DNA from 4 places in the Synechococcus sp. KORDI-100 genome. Region 1 is predicted to be linked to each of the others. Evidence: predicted binding sites of a transcription regulator. Region 1 holds the regulator's gene; each other region holds the start of a gene.
The links. Region 1 encodes NtcA, which controls nitrogen genes in cyanobacteria. Its sites were predicted from a motif close to GTANCNNNNGNTAC; they were not measured.

Region 2: the regulator NtcA is predicted to act here: its motif matches at 1,944-1,957, upstream of KR100_RS15020 (DUF4278 domain-containing protein).
Region 3: the regulator NtcA is predicted to act here: its motif matches at 1,938-1,951, upstream of KR100_RS09880 (DUF4278 domain-containing protein).
Region 4: the regulator NtcA is predicted to act here: its motif matches at 1,338-1,351, upstream of KR100_RS00505 (circularly permuted type 2 ATP-grasp protein).

The regions. Positions count from the first base shown of each region.
Region 1 covers NZ_CP006269.1:543,850-548,511, forward strand. Annotated here, with positions in the region: gene pth (aminoacyl-tRNA hydrolase) at 1-476, shown strand, start outside; gene KR100_RS02560 (DUF3146 family protein) at 473-730, shown strand; gene KR100_RS02565 (resolvase) at 708-1,145, opposite strand; gene KR100_RS02570 (DUF3084 domain-containing protein) at 1,142-2,335, opposite strand; gene ntcA (global nitrogen regulator NtcA) at 2,363-3,085, opposite strand; gene rph (ribonuclease PH) at 3,187-3,924, opposite strand; gene KR100_RS02585 (cob(I)yrinic acid a,c-diamide adenosyltransferase) at 4,030-4,632, shown strand; gene dcd (dCTP deaminase) at 4,632-4,662, shown strand, end outside.
Region 2 covers NZ_CP006269.1:1,878,885-1,883,546, forward strand. Annotated here, with positions in the region: gene KR100_RS09555 (hypothetical protein) at 33-353, shown strand; gene KR100_RS09560 (hypothetical protein) at 355-627, opposite strand; gene KR100_RS15955 (hypothetical protein) at 627-779, opposite strand; gene KR100_RS09570 (hypothetical protein) at 1,158-1,379, opposite strand; gene KR100_RS15020 (DUF4278 domain-containing protein) at 1,695-1,859, opposite strand; gene KR100_RS09575 (NAD-dependent epimerase/dehydratase family protein) at 2,282-3,139, opposite strand; gene KR100_RS09580 (YccF domain-containing protein) at 3,236-3,649, shown strand; gene KR100_RS09585 (hypothetical protein) at 3,657-4,010, opposite strand; gene KR100_RS15960 (hypothetical protein) at 4,071-4,286, opposite strand; gene KR100_RS15965 (hypothetical protein) at 4,434-4,607, shown strand; gene KR100_RS16570 (hypothetical protein) at 4,618-4,662, opposite strand, start outside.
Region 3 covers NZ_CP006269.1:1,926,147-1,930,808, forward strand. Annotated here, with positions in the region: gene KR100_RS16595 (hypothetical protein) at 88-264, shown strand; gene KR100_RS16600 (hypothetical protein) at 245-415, opposite strand; gene KR100_RS09865 (hypothetical protein) at 505-1,008, shown strand; gene KR100_RS09870 (hypothetical protein) at 1,010-1,261, opposite strand; gene KR100_RS09875 (hypothetical protein) at 1,354-1,623, shown strand; gene KR100_RS09880 (DUF4278 domain-containing protein) at 1,639-1,854, opposite strand; gene KR100_RS09885 (hypothetical protein) at 2,115-2,297, shown strand; gene KR100_RS09890 (DUF481 domain-containing protein) at 2,487-3,398, shown strand; gene KR100_RS09895 (nuclear transport factor 2 family protein) at 3,702-4,136, shown strand; gene KR100_RS09900 (hypothetical protein) at 4,430-4,662, opposite strand, start outside.
Region 4 covers NZ_CP006269.1:82,941-87,602, reverse strand. Annotated here, with positions in the region: gene KR100_RS00505 (circularly permuted type 2 ATP-grasp protein) at 1-1,287, opposite strand, end outside; gene KR100_RS00500 (alpha/beta hydrolase) at 1,460-3,040, shown strand; gene ureC (urease subunit alpha) at 3,043-4,662, opposite strand, start outside.

The DNA of each region.
Region 1 (4,662 bases):
GTCTCACCGCTGATGTCGGCATCGGTGATCAGCGACTGCGTTTGTTGATGCCCCAGACCTTCATGAATGACAGTGGTCGTTCGATTCGAGCGGCGCTCGACTGGTTCGATCTGCTTCCGGATCAGCTGCTGGTTCTCGTGGACGACATGGATCTTCCGCTTGGTCGCCTGCGTTTGAGAGCGAAGGGCAGTGCCGGCGGTCATAACGGTCTGCGCAGCACGATCCAACATCTCAGCACCGAAATGTTTCCAAGGCTGCGGATTGGGATCGGTGCCCCGGCCGAAACTCCAGTGGAACGCAAAGCTCGAACCGTCTCCCATGTGCTCGGTCATTTCGGCAAGGACGAACAGGACACGGTCAAACAGGTGCTGAACGAAGTGCTCGATGGATTGCCGCTGATCCAGCGACTTGGCATCGAACGTGCTGGAAACAGCATCAATGCGTTTCGTCCTGAGCGACACGCTGAGCAGCGATGACGGCCCTACCGGCAACGACAGCCCATCTCAGGGTTCTGAGGCAGTGTTTTCTGGATCAATGTCTCGAAGGAGAAGTGGCTGCCGGTGGTTTTCAGTGGCAGTTCAGCTGGTTTTTCGATCGTGGGGAACTCACCGTTGAACCCTCGCTTGGACGGGCTTTGATTCAGGACGCTCTGCGTCGTTTCCTGGTCCGGGCTGACTACCGACTGGAACCTGGTGGCGATTACGTCTTCACCGTCCGCGCACGTTTTTGATCGGTGGGCTCACCTGCCATGAACAGGTCAGCTTCAGATAAGCCTCCACCATCACAAGAGCTGCAACTGCATCGAGCTCGGCCGGTGGCACTCTCAGTCCCTCGGGTACGAGTCGCCACAGGCCTCTGGGTGGCCACAGCTGCCAGTACCGCTGTCGTGCTTTCAAGGTTGTTCCGCGTTCGTTGACCTGGACCACCGTGGTGAGCTTTTGCAATGGTGTCTTCCAGGCGTCGCTCCCTGTTCCATCGCCCATCACGATCATCGGCAGATTGCCACCCTGACTCCATTGGTCCAGCGTGTTGAGCACAGCCTCAGGCACCAGCACATCGCTGTCGAGCACCTGGGCTGCGTCAGCCCTGACCAGGACCAGGCCACACTTGCTGCGGCCGGGATCGAATCCGATCACCCTTGTCATGGTGCGAGTTGGATCAACACCTGGACCGGGTCAACGCTTTCGCTGGTGTGCGCCGCCACCACCTGGAGATTGACCGATCCGGAGTCACGATTCACCAGTGACTGGCCTAACTGGTTGAGGGCGTTGGCATCGAACTGCAGCCCCTCCGTCAGCGAGCCCCTCCGCCTCACCTCGGCGAAAGCGGAGGCCAGCAGAAGGTTCATGCTGGTTCGGATGGTGTCTGGAGTCCGCTTTGTCGCGTCCAGAGTGGCGCTGGCCAGCACTTCTCCCTGACGGGCAACCGTGCGATTGGGGCGGACATCAGGAATGGCGTAAACGATGGCCTCTCCCCTGAGAACGTTTGTGGCGGAGCGCATCGACACCACCCAGGTTCCAGGTTTGCTGATCATTTTGCGGAGCCTCTCCACATCACTGCGGGGGACAAGAATGATCTGTTTGTCTGGTTTGTTGCCCGGCAGAACCCGCCCATAAGCCGTCAGATTCGCCTCCTGCAGCAGGCGATCGATCACCTGCTTGGCCTGGCTGGGATCATCCAGACGCACGGTGGCAGTGGCCAGGGTCTGTCCACTGCTGAGAGCAACATCCCCACGCCGCAAGGCGATCAGATTGCGTTCCAGCTGTTTCAGTTCAGTCTCTCCAGCGCTGATGCGATTGCGGACGGCCGCGAGCTCTGTTTCGGTGCGTCGAATATCGGCGTCACGAGCTGCGATGTCTTGACTGAGCCGATCGCGTTCAGCTTCCAGGGTCTGACGTTGGGCCTGCAGTGGTGCGAGTTCTTCACGCAGCCGACCGGCCCGCTGCTTGGCTTCCTCAAGCTTCCTCTCCACCTCCTGAGTTTCAGCTCGGGCCGTCCGTCGATCCTTTTCGGCAGAGGCAAGGGCGATTCTGTTTTGTTCGAGTTCCGCCAGATTGACTTTCAGTTGCTGTCGGCTCTCATTGAGCTTCTGCTGCAGCGCGTCGAGTTCGAACAAGCCGACGCGTAGTTGGCGACTCACCAGCAGCATCAGGCCAAGGGAGAGGGCACTGATCAGGCTGCCGGTGAGAACCGTGATGACAACGGCTGTACGCCGAGGTCGCATATTGAATAAGCTCAGCCTAGCTTTGCCAACCCGGCTTCCCAAACGATCGCCAAGGGTCGAGAGCACTCCACCGAGGATGAGCAACGACAGGACGAGCAGCCAGCCGCTCACTGGCTACTCCCTGCAGGCATGACCTGTTCAGCTGAACCGCTTGGCCAGAGCGATTGGATCCAGCACGGTGATCTTCTTGCGATCAATCTGCACCAATCCTGATTGGCGCAAGTCTCCCAGCAGGCGGGTGATCGTGACGCGGGTGGATCCGATCGCTTCAGCGATCGCCTGGTGAGAGAGGCGAAGGTCGATCGTGATGCCGAGGTCATCAGGGACACCGAAATCTCGGCAAAGCACCAGCAGGAAACTCACCAGACGGGAGGACATGTCGCGGTGCGTGAGGGTCTCAATCATCGTTTCCGTCTGAAGGATCCGACTGGACAGTCCCTGCAGCAGTCGCAGGCCAACGGCGGTGTCCGCTTCGATTGCAGCGCGAACGGAGGCTGCGGGGGCGGTCACCATCTCAACGCGGGTGAAGGCGACAGCGTGATAAAAGCGGTCGGATCGATGTCCCGTCAGCAGCGAGAGCACCCCGAACAGGCTGTTTTCTCGAAGAAGAGCCACGGTGATTTCTTCACCTGATTCATAGACGCGGGACAGGCGAACCGCTCCACGGCGGATCAGGTAGACGCGCTCCGCTGGATCACCTGGGAAAAAGATTGTCTTATTGCGTTCCACCAGTTCGCTGCTGGCACCATCGAGATCACGGATCACATCGAGCAAGGAGCGGCTCGAGGGAGCCTGCGACGCCAATGCTGATGGAGGCACGGTTGGGGAGTAGCGAGTGAAACCACTGCTGGCTGCATTCATGGTTTCGCCGCTTGGATCAATCTTCCTCTCAGGAAGCTAAGGATCGACGAAGGTTCATCCTGTAACAGTCATTACTATTTGTCTGCCGTCTTCCCGGTGCTTCAGGCTCTGGAGCGGATGTAGGCCTCTGTTTGGGCGGAGAACAGGCTCTGCAGGCCGGGTTCGGCGAGATCAAGGAGTTGATTCAGTTGCTCGCGGCTGAATGGAGCCCGTTCGGCTGTCCCCTGGATTTCAAGCAGTCGTCGATCAGACGCCATCACCACATTCAGGTCCACCTCCGCTCGACTGTCTTCGCTGTAGTCCAGGTCGAGCAGGGCCGTTCCATCGACCAGGCCAACGGACACAGCAGCGACCTGATTGATCAGTGGGTCGCGTTCGAGCAGGCCACGATCCAGCAGAACGTCTGTCGCGTGACGCAGGGCAAGCCAGGCTCCTGTGACCGCCGCCGTTCTGGTGCCGGCATCGGCCTGGATCACATCGCAGTCGATCAGCAGACTGCGTTCGCCAAGGGCCTGCATGTCCATGACGGCTCGCAGACTTCGGGCAATCAAGCGTTGGATCTCCTGCGTGCGACCCGACAGTTTCATGAGTTCTCTTGGCTGGCGTTCAGGCGTGGAGCCGGGCAGGAGCCGGTACTCGGCTGAAATCCAGCCCAGCCCCTCTCCCTGACGCCAGCGGGGCACCTTGTCCTCCAGGCAGACACTGCACAGCACTGAGGTTTGGCCCGTCTGAACGATCAGTGAGCTGAGTGCGAATCCCATGGGGTTCCAGCTGACGCTGAAGGGTCTCAAGTCGTTGATGTCGCGGCCGTCTCGGCGAGAAGCGAATTGATCACTCATGGAATGATTGGACAGCACACCACAGGTAGTGTCAATGGGCTTGATCCTCATGAACTCGCCGCTACATTCAAGGTCTTCCGGGGTGTCCGGTTGACCATCACCGTGATGACCGCCAGCCTGAAATCCACGCGCACTCAATCGGCGGAGCTCCCCAGCCAGGACTCGCTGGTCCTTGATCAAGCCGGTTTGCTTCCCCTGCCGTCGGTTCCCTCGAGGGCTCCACTGCATCTTGTCGAGGCTGAAGGTCAGCTGCAGGTGCATACCGCTCCCTATCGGGGCAGTTTTTCAACGGTCTTCAGTCAGGCGGTGCGTGCAGCGGGGCTCGGAAGTCGGGTGTTGATCGCACAATTCCTCAAGGGTGGTGTCCAGCAGGGTCCTGCCGGTTGCGTCAATCTCTGTGGGGGGCTGGCCTGGTTGCGGCCAGACGTTGAGGCCTGCCTGTCGGAAGCTGGTCTTGAGCAGGCCAGGCCGGCAGTGGCAGAGGTGTGGCACACCTGCCGTCACCACCTGATGCAAGGCGATCTCGATCAACTGGTGCTTGATGAACCAGGACTTGCGGTGGCGTTGGGTTATCTCGATGAGCAGGAGTTGATTGACGCTCTTGAGCAGCGGCCCGGCTCGATGGATGTGATCATCACCGGACCTGCCATTCCCGCCAGCGTGATGTCCATGGCCGACCAGGTGACTGAATTGCGACGAGGTTTCTGATGCTGAAAAGCGATCGCTGGATCACTGAGC
Region 2 (4,662 bases), 1.3 Mb from region 1:
CAGTGGCATAAAGGGACCGTCAGGGCCTACGGTTGACCCAAGTCCTACAGATTTGCTTAAGCATCGACTTCGATCCTGCCTTTCCTGATGCCCTGAGCCAGCACCAGCTCAACGCTCTGCTCAAGGCCGCAACCGAGGGGGCCTTGGCTCGTGAAGGTCGAGTCGATGAGGACGAACTCCTGAGAGCAGCCCTGTCAGCCTGGGCGGATCAAACCAAAGAGCTCCTGATGTGGCTGGAAAGCCAGGGAGATGAGGTGTCGCGCACCCGGACACCGAAACAGGTGATGGCTCTCGGGAGCCTGCGAACGCACATGGTGATGAGCCTGAAGGCTCTCAAATACGCCGAAAGCTGAATCACGTCTGGCGCCGTGAATCACACTTCTCCCTGAGCACCTGCAGAAACTGATCAGGATCCGGCTGCTGATCGATGTCAAAACGGGTTGCAGTCTGCACTGTGAAGGAGATCCAGGCCTCTGCCTCCGCCCCCCCCTCTGCCATGACGATGTCGTAACAGGCTTCGAAATCCGAGTCGGGTGCCAGATCTCTCGCAGCATTGATTGCGTCATACAAAGCCTCAAGATCAGCAACCTGAGGATCAGCAAAAACGGCCCTGATCTCCTCCAGCATCAACGAACCGCTTCCAGTGCAGAACGCTCAGTCCCCTCCTGCGCCTGATCGTGGCTGTCGATCTGAAAACAAAATTCTTCCAACTCGGCATTGAACTCGAGCAACATCACAGCAAGAGAAGAGGCCAGCTCACAACAGAATTCGTCGGACACAAAAAGGTGTCTCATAGGACTAGCGAGTTGTAGGAAATTCCACGTGGCCAGCGTGGCCAACAGCGGCGTTGCATTTACAAATCGAGTTAAGCCACCAGTGGAGGGGATGGGCTGGTGTCAACCTTGAGCTCGCTCATGCGACTACGGATGCCTTCGCAATCCCGACAACAACAGGGAGGTGCCTTGTCATCGACTGGATGAAGCAAGAGAGGAAGGATATGATCCTCATCCTCGTAGAAGAGTGTCATCAAAACAATTAAAACGCTGTCGGAGTTCCGATGCACCAAGGCTGCTCTGGAGGTCTCGAAGGACACGAAATGAGTCCAGGATGAGACTCTCCAGACAATGGATGGCTAATTCATCGACAAGCCACTGTCATCAAGATTCAACAACGACGCCCTGCTCAACGGCCAAGCCAGCGGACCGTGCGTCCTGAACAAGAGCGTTCAGACAATCAACACCGAAGCTCGCCTCGCCTTTGAGAAGAGCGTCCCACTCGGAATCTGCGAAATGGGTCTGCAACCAAAGCGTTCCCAGGATGCTGGATGCCGTAAAGCGGTAGAGCCCAGGGACGTCTGTGGAAGTGGCAACCAGATCCATGCCATTTCAGAATCTGCATTTAGTAAGCCTCAGCTGGACGCATTTCATTGTCCGAATTGATACGGAAAACAGAAATTGCTGTGAACAGCGCCTGAACAGGCATCATGTGAGGACGTCAGGGGGGGGGGTTCATTACCGATGTCACCCTTGTTTGCCTGCCACCGCTGCGGCATGCAGATTGAACGGTCAATGGCGAACTACTGGCGTTTGAAAGGCCGCGTGATCTCTCAGCCTGCCTTGATCTTCAAGATGCTCGTCAAAAGAACAGTGGCCCCGATGATCAGGACAGGGCCACCGACGTCCAAGGCCGATGAATCAGCGCGAGTAGGAGACACCGCGATAGGTGAGGCGAGGTGAGCTGAACGAGACAGCCTCACGGTTGGCCTGGTAGACGCTGTGGCGGTAGGTGAGTTGAACAACGGTTTTCGCCGAAACGTCATTCTGGCGCGTGTACGTGTTGCCGAGGAAAGTGAGTTGCATCAGTTGGTCTCGGATTCAGCCCAGGCCCCCGTTCCATGACCTGGGTCGTACTGCGCCTTGCCGGATAACAAGGTGAACGTTTTAGTAGTCGTTGCTACGAAATATGGATAAACCGTGTCTGAATCCCCGGCAAGGTCTGGCCAGGAAGACGATGCAAATTGTCAGACTGCCCGGCGATGAGAAGACAAGGGGTCTGTAAAAGCGGGTTGACAGGACGTCAAACCTCATGGGGTCCGTTCACAAATATCAAGCAACTATCTACACAACATCTGCTGTACAGGTCAGAACGGAGGCTGGCTTATCGAAAGACCATTGAGTTGGCCATGGCTGCCGCGAAGAATCAACGCTGTGGAGCTGACAACAATGCGGCCATCAATGATCAACAAGATTTACTGACAAGGTTTGCAAAGACATTCAATCCATCAGGCAGGGACGGGATCCAGCATTGAATTGACCTTGAGACTGAAACCAAGATTTTTAAGCCGTGCGTTGCTGACGCGAGCATTGAACACCCGTGCTCCATCACGGTTGTGGTTCTCCCAGATCACAGGGGCCAGTCCCTCGGCATCACACAACTCGTTCGACAACTCCCGCCGGGACAGCTGCATATCATCCACAAGGTTGTAAATCCCCTGCAGGCGACGTTCGTACGCAAAGCTCACGCCGCGAAGAATGTCGAGGAAGTGAATCCAGGCATTGACGTTGTTGCCGTTCTTGGGGACTTGTTGCCCTGAAGCGCTGCGGATGTAACCCGGAATATCCTTGCCTGGTCCATAAATTCCACCAAGACGTAGCACACAGGCCTGGGTAGAAGCACTGTTCAGGGACAGAACAGTAGTTTCAGCACGAACCAACAGAGCATTGGTGGCGTCGGTGAGATCCGGTGGGCTGAGTTCGTTGATGGTTTGTCCTGCCTTGTCGCCGTAGACCCCGGCACTGCTGAGGTAAGTGATATGGAGGGGAGTGCGTGAACTGCGGCGCCCTATGGCCTCAACCAAAGACTGCACACCTTCCCCAAAAACACTGCCATAGGAACTTGCTTCGTCCTCGGTCGTCGGGGCCATCGAAATCAGAAGACCATCCAGTTGATCGATGAAGCTGTAATCGGTGCCAGGGTCACCAGCGCGGCAGATCCGCGGATGATCCACAAATTCGCAGAGCTGGGCGAGTTTCGAGGGTGATGTCGTGGTGCCCGTGACCTCGAGGCCGCGGCTGCGAGCATTGATCGCAACGCCCATTCCGACGTAGCCGCAACCCACTACTCCAAAACGGGAGGTCATTTTGAATCAATATTTGTTCACGCAACGTAACGAGACGGATCGGTGCCTTGCGTATCCAATGCGGCCATCTTTGAAAGGTCTGAGGACGCTGACCGCATGATTCGTTCCATCCTCAACATCGTCTGGGTCGTGCTCGGAGGCCTCGTGATGGCGTTGGGTTGGTGGGTAGCCTCTCTGCTCTGTGCGATCACGATCATTGGTTTGCCCTGGGCCAGAAGCTGCTGGGTGATCGGCAAGTTTTCTCTCTGGCCCTTCGGTTATGAAGCCATCAACCGAAAACAGCTCACCGGCCAGAGCGATCTGGGGACAGGGACGGTTGGTCTGATCGGAAATGTGCTGTGGTTCCTGGTCGCGGGCTGGTGGCTCGCGATCGGGCATCTGAGCTCGGCTCTGGCCTGCTTCGTCACCATCATCGGAATCCCATTTGGCATTCAGCACCTCAAGCTGGCTCTGATTGCTCTGGCGCCGGTGGGAATGACCGTGAAACCAAGCGAGCGCCCGTGGCTCTAGTCGCCGTTTAAAAAAGCAGAGACAACAACCAGATCGTCAGGATCGCCAGAAGCCCTGCTGATCCAATCGCTGCAGCAACAAGAACCAGCCCTGCTGCCAATCCAAGTCGGCGGGTTGTGGAGGGGAACAACAGATAGAGGGTCAGTCCGATCGCCAATGGCCAGAGAGGCGGAATCAACAAACTGACGCCGGTCAGGACGATCAAGCGGAGGCGGACCTGATTGCGATGGTCCTGGTCTTGGATCCGTTGCCTTTGTTCTTCGTCCAGCGCTGCAAGTTCCTCGTCGCTGAGCCAGCGACCATGCAGCTGAGCTGTTCTGAAATCTCGCTCCAGTTGACCTGGAGTTGTACTGGGTGTCATGCACTCAGCATATGAACGGAAGTCAACCGGGTGAACATGCAGGTGGAGGATCCAAGCGCTTCAGTCCTGTTCGTGATCTTGAAGTCGTTTGATGTAATCGCAGATATCCAGATCAGGATCCAGTTGGACATCTTTGCGTGTTTTGGCATCGACAACATCTTTGGCAAGACTTAGCAAGTGTGCACTCGCAAGCTTGGTCTCCTTCACACTCTTAAAACCAGGAGACATTGTTGTATAAAAAGACAATGAAGTAACTCTACGCAACCAACGATTCATGTGGGTTCATCCCACTACACAGCGACGATCTGTACAAGATTCTCCACATAACATCGTCACGCAAAAATGTTCGTAGGAATACCTACTTCGCTACTATTGATGTATTTGATACAGAAAGCAGGAGATGTCGCTCGTTATTCGTTTCCTATGAAACGTCATCGCCTCTCCGAGAACAGCGACCTTGAGATCAGCCGTCTCAAGATGCTTTTGGCGCGTGTTGAGGCCATCGGCAGTCGTGACGTCTTGATCAATTCGCTTCGTGAAGCCATCACAGATCTGGAGGCCAGGCAAACCGTGATTCCTGAAGACACAGCTGCTTAGCGAGGACGTATCAGCCGTTCACCAAGCGAGCATGAATTCTGCAAACGCGGATGGC
Region 3 (4,662 bases), 1.4 Mb from region 1:
AACCAGCATTCGGTCAGCAGACGAACAAGAAGTGCTGATTTCGGGAGATCACCTGAGCCATGGTGAAAACGCCATGGCAAAGCTTTCATGAGCGCGCGCAGGCCTTACACCGTTCGCTTCAGAACCCCGGACAACAACACCCTCGAGAACTGCTTTTATGCGACGGATGCCTTTCAGGCTCGACTTTTAGCGATGGAGTTCAACCGTTACATCAAGGACCACCCCAATCGCATCGACAAAATCTTCAGCGCAGCCCAACGCTGATCGTGCCGCTGCTGATCAATTGCTCGAGCCGCGCTGACAACTTCAGTTCCGTGCGATCGAAAAGATCCTGATGTCCGGCCAGATACGCCAACTCCTCGCTGGTGATGACCTGATGGGTCACAGCATCCAGGTAGATCTGAACCAGAGACATTGAGCGGGTGTCGGACCAGGCAATCCTGGCAACCGCACCTCATGATCGGAGGATCTCCGCGACAACAACAGCCTCGATAGCGACACAAGATGGATCAGCAACGGGTCCAAACTCTCGTTCAGCAGTGCGCCCTGGGCCTCTTTGACCTTGCCTGTGCCGTCAGCGGGCATCCAAACTGGGATCTCTCCCTTCCTGTGGGAGTCATCGATGCCCGCAGAACAAAACCACGGCTGATGGTGTCCGCGGTGGGAACGATCAACTCGATGGTCAAGGCATCAGCCACCATCGGACACCCATTGATGCAAAGCTTTTTCCAACGCTTCGACGACATCGGGCTCGATGCAGCCCTGGAGGAGACACGCTCAGGCGAGGACGCGGAGGCCTTTGAGGAGATCTGGCAGGCCTACCGCGATGAACGCAGGCAAGCGGAACAACCGATGTGGAGCATCGAGGACGCCACGGACTTTGTTCTCAAGTCCCGGGAAGCCCACGCCGATCATGAAGTGGCCTGTCTGGCCATCTTTCCAGGTGATCCCCACAAAATCCTGACGTTTTCGATTCCCATCGCCTTTCTCACCAGACCGGACAACTGAATCAGTTCGAAGGAGGGCCATCCTGTCCGTCATCGTTTCCATCGTGACCGGCAGAGACCAGAAAACGGCTGGAGAACCGAGTTGCCAGAACGATCGTTGCAGCCCCATATGCAATGAAGGTGACCGCTTGTCCGGACGATCCAGTGACGTAGACCTCTCCTTCGAGCAGCAACCAATCCATAAGGGAAGCCACAGTCCCCCAGATCACCACCCAGACGGAGACATAAACAACGCCACGGAGGGTCCCGCCCATCTGTCAGCTAGCAAGGGGCCAAAGGTTTAGCAGCAAACCCAGGGCTGATGAGCCCTCGTCCCGTAATGTCAGCCCCTGACCAGGACGAAGGGATGCCAAGAAAGCGGCGCAAACTCAACAAGGACATGGAAGCGGAGATCGCAGCCGCAAAACGCAAGGTTGAGCTTTTCACGGCATTGATCAACGACATTCGTGACGAGGACATCCAAGGGGAATACCTGGATGCGTTCGCTCAGGTCAGAGCAGCCGTTGTCCACCTTCAGGCGACCTACATCACAGACGGCTTCTGCGAGGAAACCGAAGGAACGCTGGCGCTGTACCGCGGATTGATCGACCGTTTCGAGGAGGAATACGAGCTCTGAGCTGAGCAGCTGGCTTCAGCGGCTGTAGGAGACGCCGCGATAGCAGAAGTTGCCGACAACAGCAGACGATTCTGCCTGTCCAGCGGTGTAGGTGCAGCCCCGATAAGTGAGGACGGGATGACGGCGGGCATCCTTCTGCCGATTACCGTAGACATTGCGGTCGTAGCGCAACTGGGTGGCGGAGAGGGAGCCTTGCTCGTAGCTCTGGCCCCGATAAAGCAGTGTTGTCATGGTTCGAGTCCGAAGAAAGACCGACGTCCCCGTTCCATGGCGTCGATCGAACTGCGCTCTGCTGGTAGCAGAGTGAACGTTTTGTAGCCGTTGCTACAGAACGGTTATAGACGGTCGTTGGGGCGATGTGCGAACAGACCTCAACACTTCTTTATCCAGCCTCTGATCTGGATCGCCTGACAGAGGCACAGAGCTGTCACATCTGTGACGATCAGGCTGAACAGGCCCGGCGATAAAGGCTCAGCGGCTTTTGCCCTCTCATGCCCGATGGAATTCAGCTGACGGTCTCCCAGCAATTCGAACAGGAGCGTCTGACCAGGGCGATTGAATCCACCACGGACCCTGTCCAGCTTCAAACCCTGGCCAAACAACTCCTGCAGGCCTGGCAAAGCCAGAGAGCCGCCACCGACTGGATCATTCGTCAACACGCTCAGGGCATCTAACTTTGTCCGGCGATTAACGATTGGGGCGTCTAAGCTCTGACGCCCGTCATTCCGCTGTGGCCCTGAAACAAAGCGAACGCCAGGTGTCTTCTTTGAGAATGAAAATCACCGTTCTGGTGGCAGGCATCGGCCCTCTCGTTGCGATCGGAATCTGGCTGCAATCCATAGGTTTTTTCAGTTGATGTTTTGATGCTGCCCTCCAAACAACTCGTTCATGCCTTCGTTCTAGGCACCTTCTCCCTGGTCGGATCAACCGCCGTGATGGCCGAAACGGTGAAATACACCCTCGTGAATGGCGACACCGTCAGTGGTGAGCTTGTTGAGAGCGAAAGCACGGATTCCCTGAAGGTTCTGATCAGTCCTGTGCTTGGACGACTCGAAATCGATGTGGCCTCCATCAAGGTTCCTGACCCCGAGCCGCTCTGGAAAACCAGCATCAGTGGTGGATTCAGTGGCAACGACAGCGATGGTGATGGAACCTTCAGTGGAGATATCAGTGCTGCGACCCGATACAAAGATGCTGACCAGACTTTGAAGTTGTCGGGCAGCATCAACTACAACCGCAACAACGACAAAGACAAGGACCCCGAAATAAAAACCAAAAAAGGAAATCTCCAAATCTCCTACGACAAATTCCTTAACCCCGATATAAGCCTTTATGCATTAACGGATTACAATTACGATTATTTAAAAGACTCAGGAGTCAATAATATTCTTGCTTCAATCGGTGTCGGTTTTCCTCTGATCGACTCTGACACGACCACTTTGAGCGTCAAAGCTGGACCTTCCTTGAGCTGGATAGGAGGAGGAGATGATTGTTCGAACGATGAGTACTGCGGAAACAGCTACGGGGGAGCAGCACTGACCGTTGACTTCGGCTGGAAACCCACAACGTGGTTCCGTTTCGGCGCAGTGAACCAGTTTTCAGCAGCCTTCGCGTCTGAGGTGAAGCCCTACAACTCCTTCACCGCAACCTTCAAATTCATCCCATCAACCCAGACCAACCTGTTCACATCTCTGAAATTTCAATCCATCTATCAGAGCATGAGCTCGCCAACATCAAACAACACGGTGTCCGGACAAGTGGGCGTTGACTTCTAGCCCTCTGAGTCCTTCGGGAGCAACAACCAAGCAGCAAGCCATGACCAAGTGGCCACGTCGCTGTCTTTTCGCCCTGGCTGGAACCCTTGCAGGCCTCGGGTGTGGGCTCGGTCTGTCGCTGCTGCGAACACACCAAGATTCTCCGCAGTCAGTGGAGACGCCAGAGTCCCAGGACGTCGGATCAAGGCCAATACCGAGTGAGCAAACGGTTGAGACGCGTCTACCCACGAAAACAACCAATCTGAGCGAAGGTTGTGCTTCCCCTCCCCAGGGAGGTCCGCCCGTGAACGAGAACTTCGAACCATGCTGAAACCGCCGCTTGATGCACAAACCATCCGTGCGCTGTTCACGAAGCCCTATGGAGAGGATGCTCCAACGGCCGAACAATGGAAAGCCGTTTATGCGGATGATGTTGAGTTCGTAGACCCAACACAAAGCTCATCCGGAGTTGAGTCATACATCCGAGCGCAGCAGAGTCTGATGCAACGTTGTGATGACGTTTTCCTCGAAACGGAATGTATCGCTTTGAACAATGATGTTGCTTTTATCGAATGGAGAATGGGTCTCAAGATCAAGGGTGTCGAATTTATCTACCCAGGCACAACACGCCTGGTTTTCGGCAGCGATGGTCGCATTATCAAGCACAGGGATTATTTCGATTTTGTCGGTCCGACGTTTGAACCAGTGCCTGTGATCGGTGGCTTTGTTCGCTGGATGTACAAGCGTTTCGTTTCCTGAGGATCAGAACCGTTGCCATCATTTTTACAACCATGCTCTGAACATCTCTAATGCTCAGAGCCCTGACGTACAAGGAATGAGCGATTGATTAAAATTGTTGGATGAGATCGAAATCCTTTCAAATATTCTGTTGATGTTCCGTCTCCAAGTGCTGTTGAGATTCACCCTCGCAACGATCTGATTCGTTGATCAATCCCGATCTGATGACAGCTGCAGCGGGTTCAAAGGTTCTTCAACGAAAAAGATCACGGAAACAAAGATGCGCCGCAACAGGCTGTCATCGCAACAGCCAGTCATCGCAACAGCCATTCGGTCGTGACAAATTGAAAAAGGTGGTTCGAATTTGAGAGTTTTCCCAGAAACAATGTCCAGGTCAACAGCGCCACGCCCACTGCAAATCCAGACAGAAGGGGTTCTCTTCCCTGCCGAAGAGACTTCATGCCGATGAGTCCGCTGCTGCTGCAAAACCAGAGCCCCATGACCCAGCAGGGGAGATACACGAGGACCCTCAAAATCAAAGGCTGCA
Region 4 (4,662 bases), 460 kb from region 1:
GTGGCAGGGATAGAGTTCACCGTCGCTCAGGGAGGGAACCGTGGATAGTTCTAACGTGGGTTGAGCGATGAAATTACGAGGATTCGCTTTGATCTTGGCGACGAAACTTTCGATTTCATCTGCTGACGCGTGTGGACCGATCAGCATGCCATAACCACCCGCTTCGGCAACTGATTTGACCACAAGATCCTTTAAATGCTCGAGCACGTAAGTCTGATCATCTGGTCTCGAACAGAGATACGTTGGGACGTTTTCAATGATTGGTTCCTGATCCAGGTAGTAGCGAATGATTGTCGGTAGATAGGCATAAATCAATTTGTCGTCGGCAACTCCTGTTCCTGGAGCATTGGCAATCGCAAGTCGTCCATGACGCATGACGTCCATCATTCCTGGCACGCCGAGCATCGAGTCACGTCGGAAGACGGTTGGATCAAGGAAGTCGTCATCGATCCTTCTGTAGATCACATCCACTGGCTCGAGTCCTCCTGTGCTGCGCATCCAGACACGACCGTTTTCACACATCAAATCTCTGCCTTCGACGAGGGTGATACCCATCTGTTGAGCGAGATAACTGTGTTCGAAATAGGCACTGTTGAAGACCCCTGGAGTGAGTAACACAACCCTGGGTGAATCACTCCATGGAGCCAGATCCTGCAACGTTCTCAGGAGATGTGAGGGGTAGTCGTCGATCGGTTGAACGGTTCGCGATCGAAACAGACTTGGAAACAGACGTTTCATCACCCGCCGGTTTTCAAGGAAGTACGCGACGCCTGACGGGCAGCGAAGATTGTCTTCCAGAACCCTCCATGTGCCTTCACCATCCCGGATCAGATCAAGCCCTGAGATGTGGCACCAGCGATTGAGTGGGAGTTGGATGCCTTTCATCTGGGGGCGCCACCCCTGAGAACTCTCGACGTCTTCGCGGGGGATGACGCCGTCGTTGAGGATGTGTTGGTCTCCGTAGACGTCGTTCAGAAACAGATCAATCGCCTCGAGGCGTTGAAACAGACCCTGTTCAAGAGTGGACCAGTCGTTTCGGTGGATCAGGCGTGGGAGGGGGTCAAACGGCAGGATTCGTTCCCCGCCCTGTCTCCCACTGCCATTCAGGCGAAAGGTGGCTCCGAGCCTGCGCAGAAGATGGCTGGCGGACGCATGGTTTCGATTCAGTTCCGAGAGTCCGAGCTGGCCAAGGGTGGAGAGCAGTGGTTCGAGATCTGCCCGAGGCTCCTGTCGCTCCCGGCAGAAGTATTCGTCATATCCCTTTGTCGGCCGGTATTGGGTGAACATCACCTGGCGGATCCTTGGTCACATCAAAAAGTGATGACCGGAAGGTTCAGGTTTCAATCGCTACTGAACAGCTGATCGGTTGATGGATCTCCAGGGGCAAGGATTCATTCCTTTGCCCCGTGACACGTCTGCTTGCCTTTTATAGGGTCTCCTCAGCAGTGCCGTTTTTGTGATGCGTTCCTTCCTTGCGGCGATTGGACTGTCCGCCCTCGCTGTTCCGGCCCTGTCCGCTGATCAGATCAGCTTTCAGTTCGGAGAGTTTGAACGTTCGATACCGATTGCTGAGCTTGCCGGTTTTGCGGCTGGTGACCCCCCTGGACCAAAGCTTCGTGAGGTTCTGCGCTTGTTGAAACCGTCGGAGCGAACCTCGCTGCGTGCCGCGTTGAACCAGTCGGCTCCTGTCAATGCCGTGATGGCGTCCAACTACCTCGGCACAGCCCTTGGTCGACGAACGGTCCAGCAACTTGCGAAGGTCATCAATCAGCCGGCGAATGTTGCGAAAAATGCACTGAGCTCCGCCTTGATTCTCGGGGCCTCATCGTCTGAGAGCCTTCGCATCGTTTCAGTGCTGGAGGCGTATCCCACAACGAACATCCCGATCAATGTCGGCGCGTTGGCATCTCTTCTGCGCACACTCAAACAGGATTACAACCTTCAGAACAAGCTCTTCGCCGGACTGTCGGGACTGGGTGGAGCCCCAACGAGCGGACCTGATCTCAAGCTGGCAGGCCTGAACGGCAGCGTCGCTTTTCAACAGTTGCCGTTCACGTTCGCAGGCCGTGTCGCCAAGAGCATCAAGTCCGCGCTGTATCTGCCGACCACTGCAACGGCTGAGAGCAAGGCGCCCCTGGTGGTTCTTGTTCCTGGTCTGAACACCGATATGAACGCTCTTCTGTACGTCGGGGACACGCTCGCCAGCCATGGCTATGCCGTGGCTGCTCTCAATCTGCCTTTCACCAGTGCGGACACGGAGACGGCGGCGATCGAGGGAACAGGGGCTATTCCTCCGGCGAATGCCTGGTATCGCCAACCCATCACGGTCAGTGAACTGATTGATCAAATTCAGGAGCGCTGGGGAAACCGGGTGGACACCAAGCGCGTCGGCGTTCTCGGTCAGTCTCTCGGTGGTTACACGGTGACGGCCCTGGCTGGGGCGACGCTCGATTGGCCCCATCTCGTGCAGGGATGCCGTCAGCTCGACGATCCGAACACGGTGGTGCTCAACCCAGCCATTGTCTGGCAGTGCACCGCCCCCAATCGGGTGGTGGAGCAGACAAGTTTTCGTGACCCACGGGTCAAAGCTGCTGTCGCAGTGAACCCGGTCACCAATCCCATCTTCAGCAGCGGTTCCATGTCACAGGTCGGAGTTCCGATGCTGATCATCGCTGGCATGAAGGATGTGTTTGCACCGCCGGTGTCTCAGCAGCTCAGCCCTTTCACAGCCATCCGTCAGCCAGGTTCGGTGCTGGCGGTCCAGAAAAACGGCACCCATCTCTCGTTTCTGGATGCCACATCCACGCTGCCGCCTGTTGTCACCGGACCTGATCAGCCACTGGCCCGGACTGAACTCAGGGGAATGGCCAAGTTGTTCTTTGATCGCCATCTGCTGGGCCGTAGTGATACATCACCTCTGGCGCCGCCTGGCAATGCCGGCTTCAGCGCCGGCAGCGACCCCTTACCGCTGCTGATGCGTTCCAGCCTGACCATGGAGCAGCTCGAGCAGCTGGAACCAGGCCTGAAAGAGGTGCCCTGAGGTCACAGCAGCAGATAGCGTTGCGCCATTGGGAGTTCTTCCGCTGGCTCACAGGTCAGCAGGGTCCCATCAGCAAACACTTCATAGGTCTGCGGGTCCACACTCACCGATGGCAGAGCTGAATTGAGCTTCAGCTCTTTCTTCCCGACGTTGCGGGTCTCCTGCACCGCTATGCAGGTGCGCTCCAGCCCCAGCTGGTGTTGGATGTCGGCATCCATCGCTGCTTTGCTCACAAAGGTGAGGCAACTTGAGGCCAGGGCCTTCCCGAAGGCGCCGAACATCGGCCTTCCGTGCACTGGACCTGGCGTTGGGATCGAGGCATTGGCATCGCCCATCTGAGCCCAGACAATGGATCCGCCCTTGAGCACCAGCTCCGGACGAATGCCGAAGAAGCCTGGTTTCCAGAGAACCAGATCCGCCAACTTGCCGGTTTCAACGGAACCCACCTGGCTGCTGATGCCATGGGCCAGGGCCGGATTGATCGTCACCTTGGCGATGTAGCGCTTGAGGCGGTGGTTGTCGTTGCGGGCGGAGTCCTCCGGCAGAGCACCGCGCTGCACCTTCATCTTGTGGGCGGTCTGGAAGGTGCGGGTGATCACCTCGCCCACGCGGCCCATGGCCTGGGAGTCGCTGGCGATGATCGAGAAGGCACCGAGGTCGTGAAGGATGTCTTCGGCGGCGATCGTTTCGCGCCGGATCCGTGATTCGGCGAAGGCCACGTCCTCGGGGATCTTCGGATCGAGGTGGTGGCACACCATCAGCATGTCGAGGTGCTCCTCGAGCGTGTTGCGGGTGTAGGGCCGGGTTGGGTTGGTGCTGCTTGGCAGCACGTTGGCCTCGCCGCAGATCTTGATGATGTCCGGTGCATGGCCGCCGCCGGCACCTTCGGTGTGGAAGGTGTGAATGGTGCGTCCCCTGATGGCGGCGATCGTGTCTTCCACGAAGCCGGCCTCATTCAAGGTGTCGGTGTGGATGCAGACCTGCACATCCATCCGATCGGCCACCGACAGGCAGGCATCGATGGTGGCGGGCGTGGTGCCCCAGTCTTCGTGCAGCTTCAGGCCGCAGGCGCCGGCGCGAACCTGTTCTTCCAGCGCTTCCGGGGTGCTGGCGTTGCCTTTGCCGAAAAAGCCCAGATTCACGGGCAGGCCTTCGGCGGCCTGAAGCATCCTCCCGATATGGAAGGCGCCTGGGGTGCAGGTGGTGGCATTGGTGCCGGTGGCCGGTCCGGTGCCGCCCCCCATCAGGGTGGTCACCCCGCTGGCCAGGGCCGTTTCGATCTGCTGCGGACAGATGAAGTGGATGTGGGTGTCGATGCCACCGGCCGTGAGGATGTGACCTTCCCCGGCGATGGCCTCAGTGCCTGGCCCCACCACGATCGTCACCCCTTCCTGGGTGTCGGGGTTGCCGGCTTTGCCGATGCCCACGATGCGGCCGTCCTTGAGGCCGACATCGGCTTTGACGATGCCCCACCAGTCGAGGATCAGGGCATTGGTGATCACCGTGTCGACGGCGCCTTCGGCCCGAGGGGTCTGGGACTGACCCATGCCGTCGCGGATCACCTTGCCGCCGCCGAACTTCACCTCATCGCCGTAGACGGTGTAGTCCCTCTCGACTTCGAG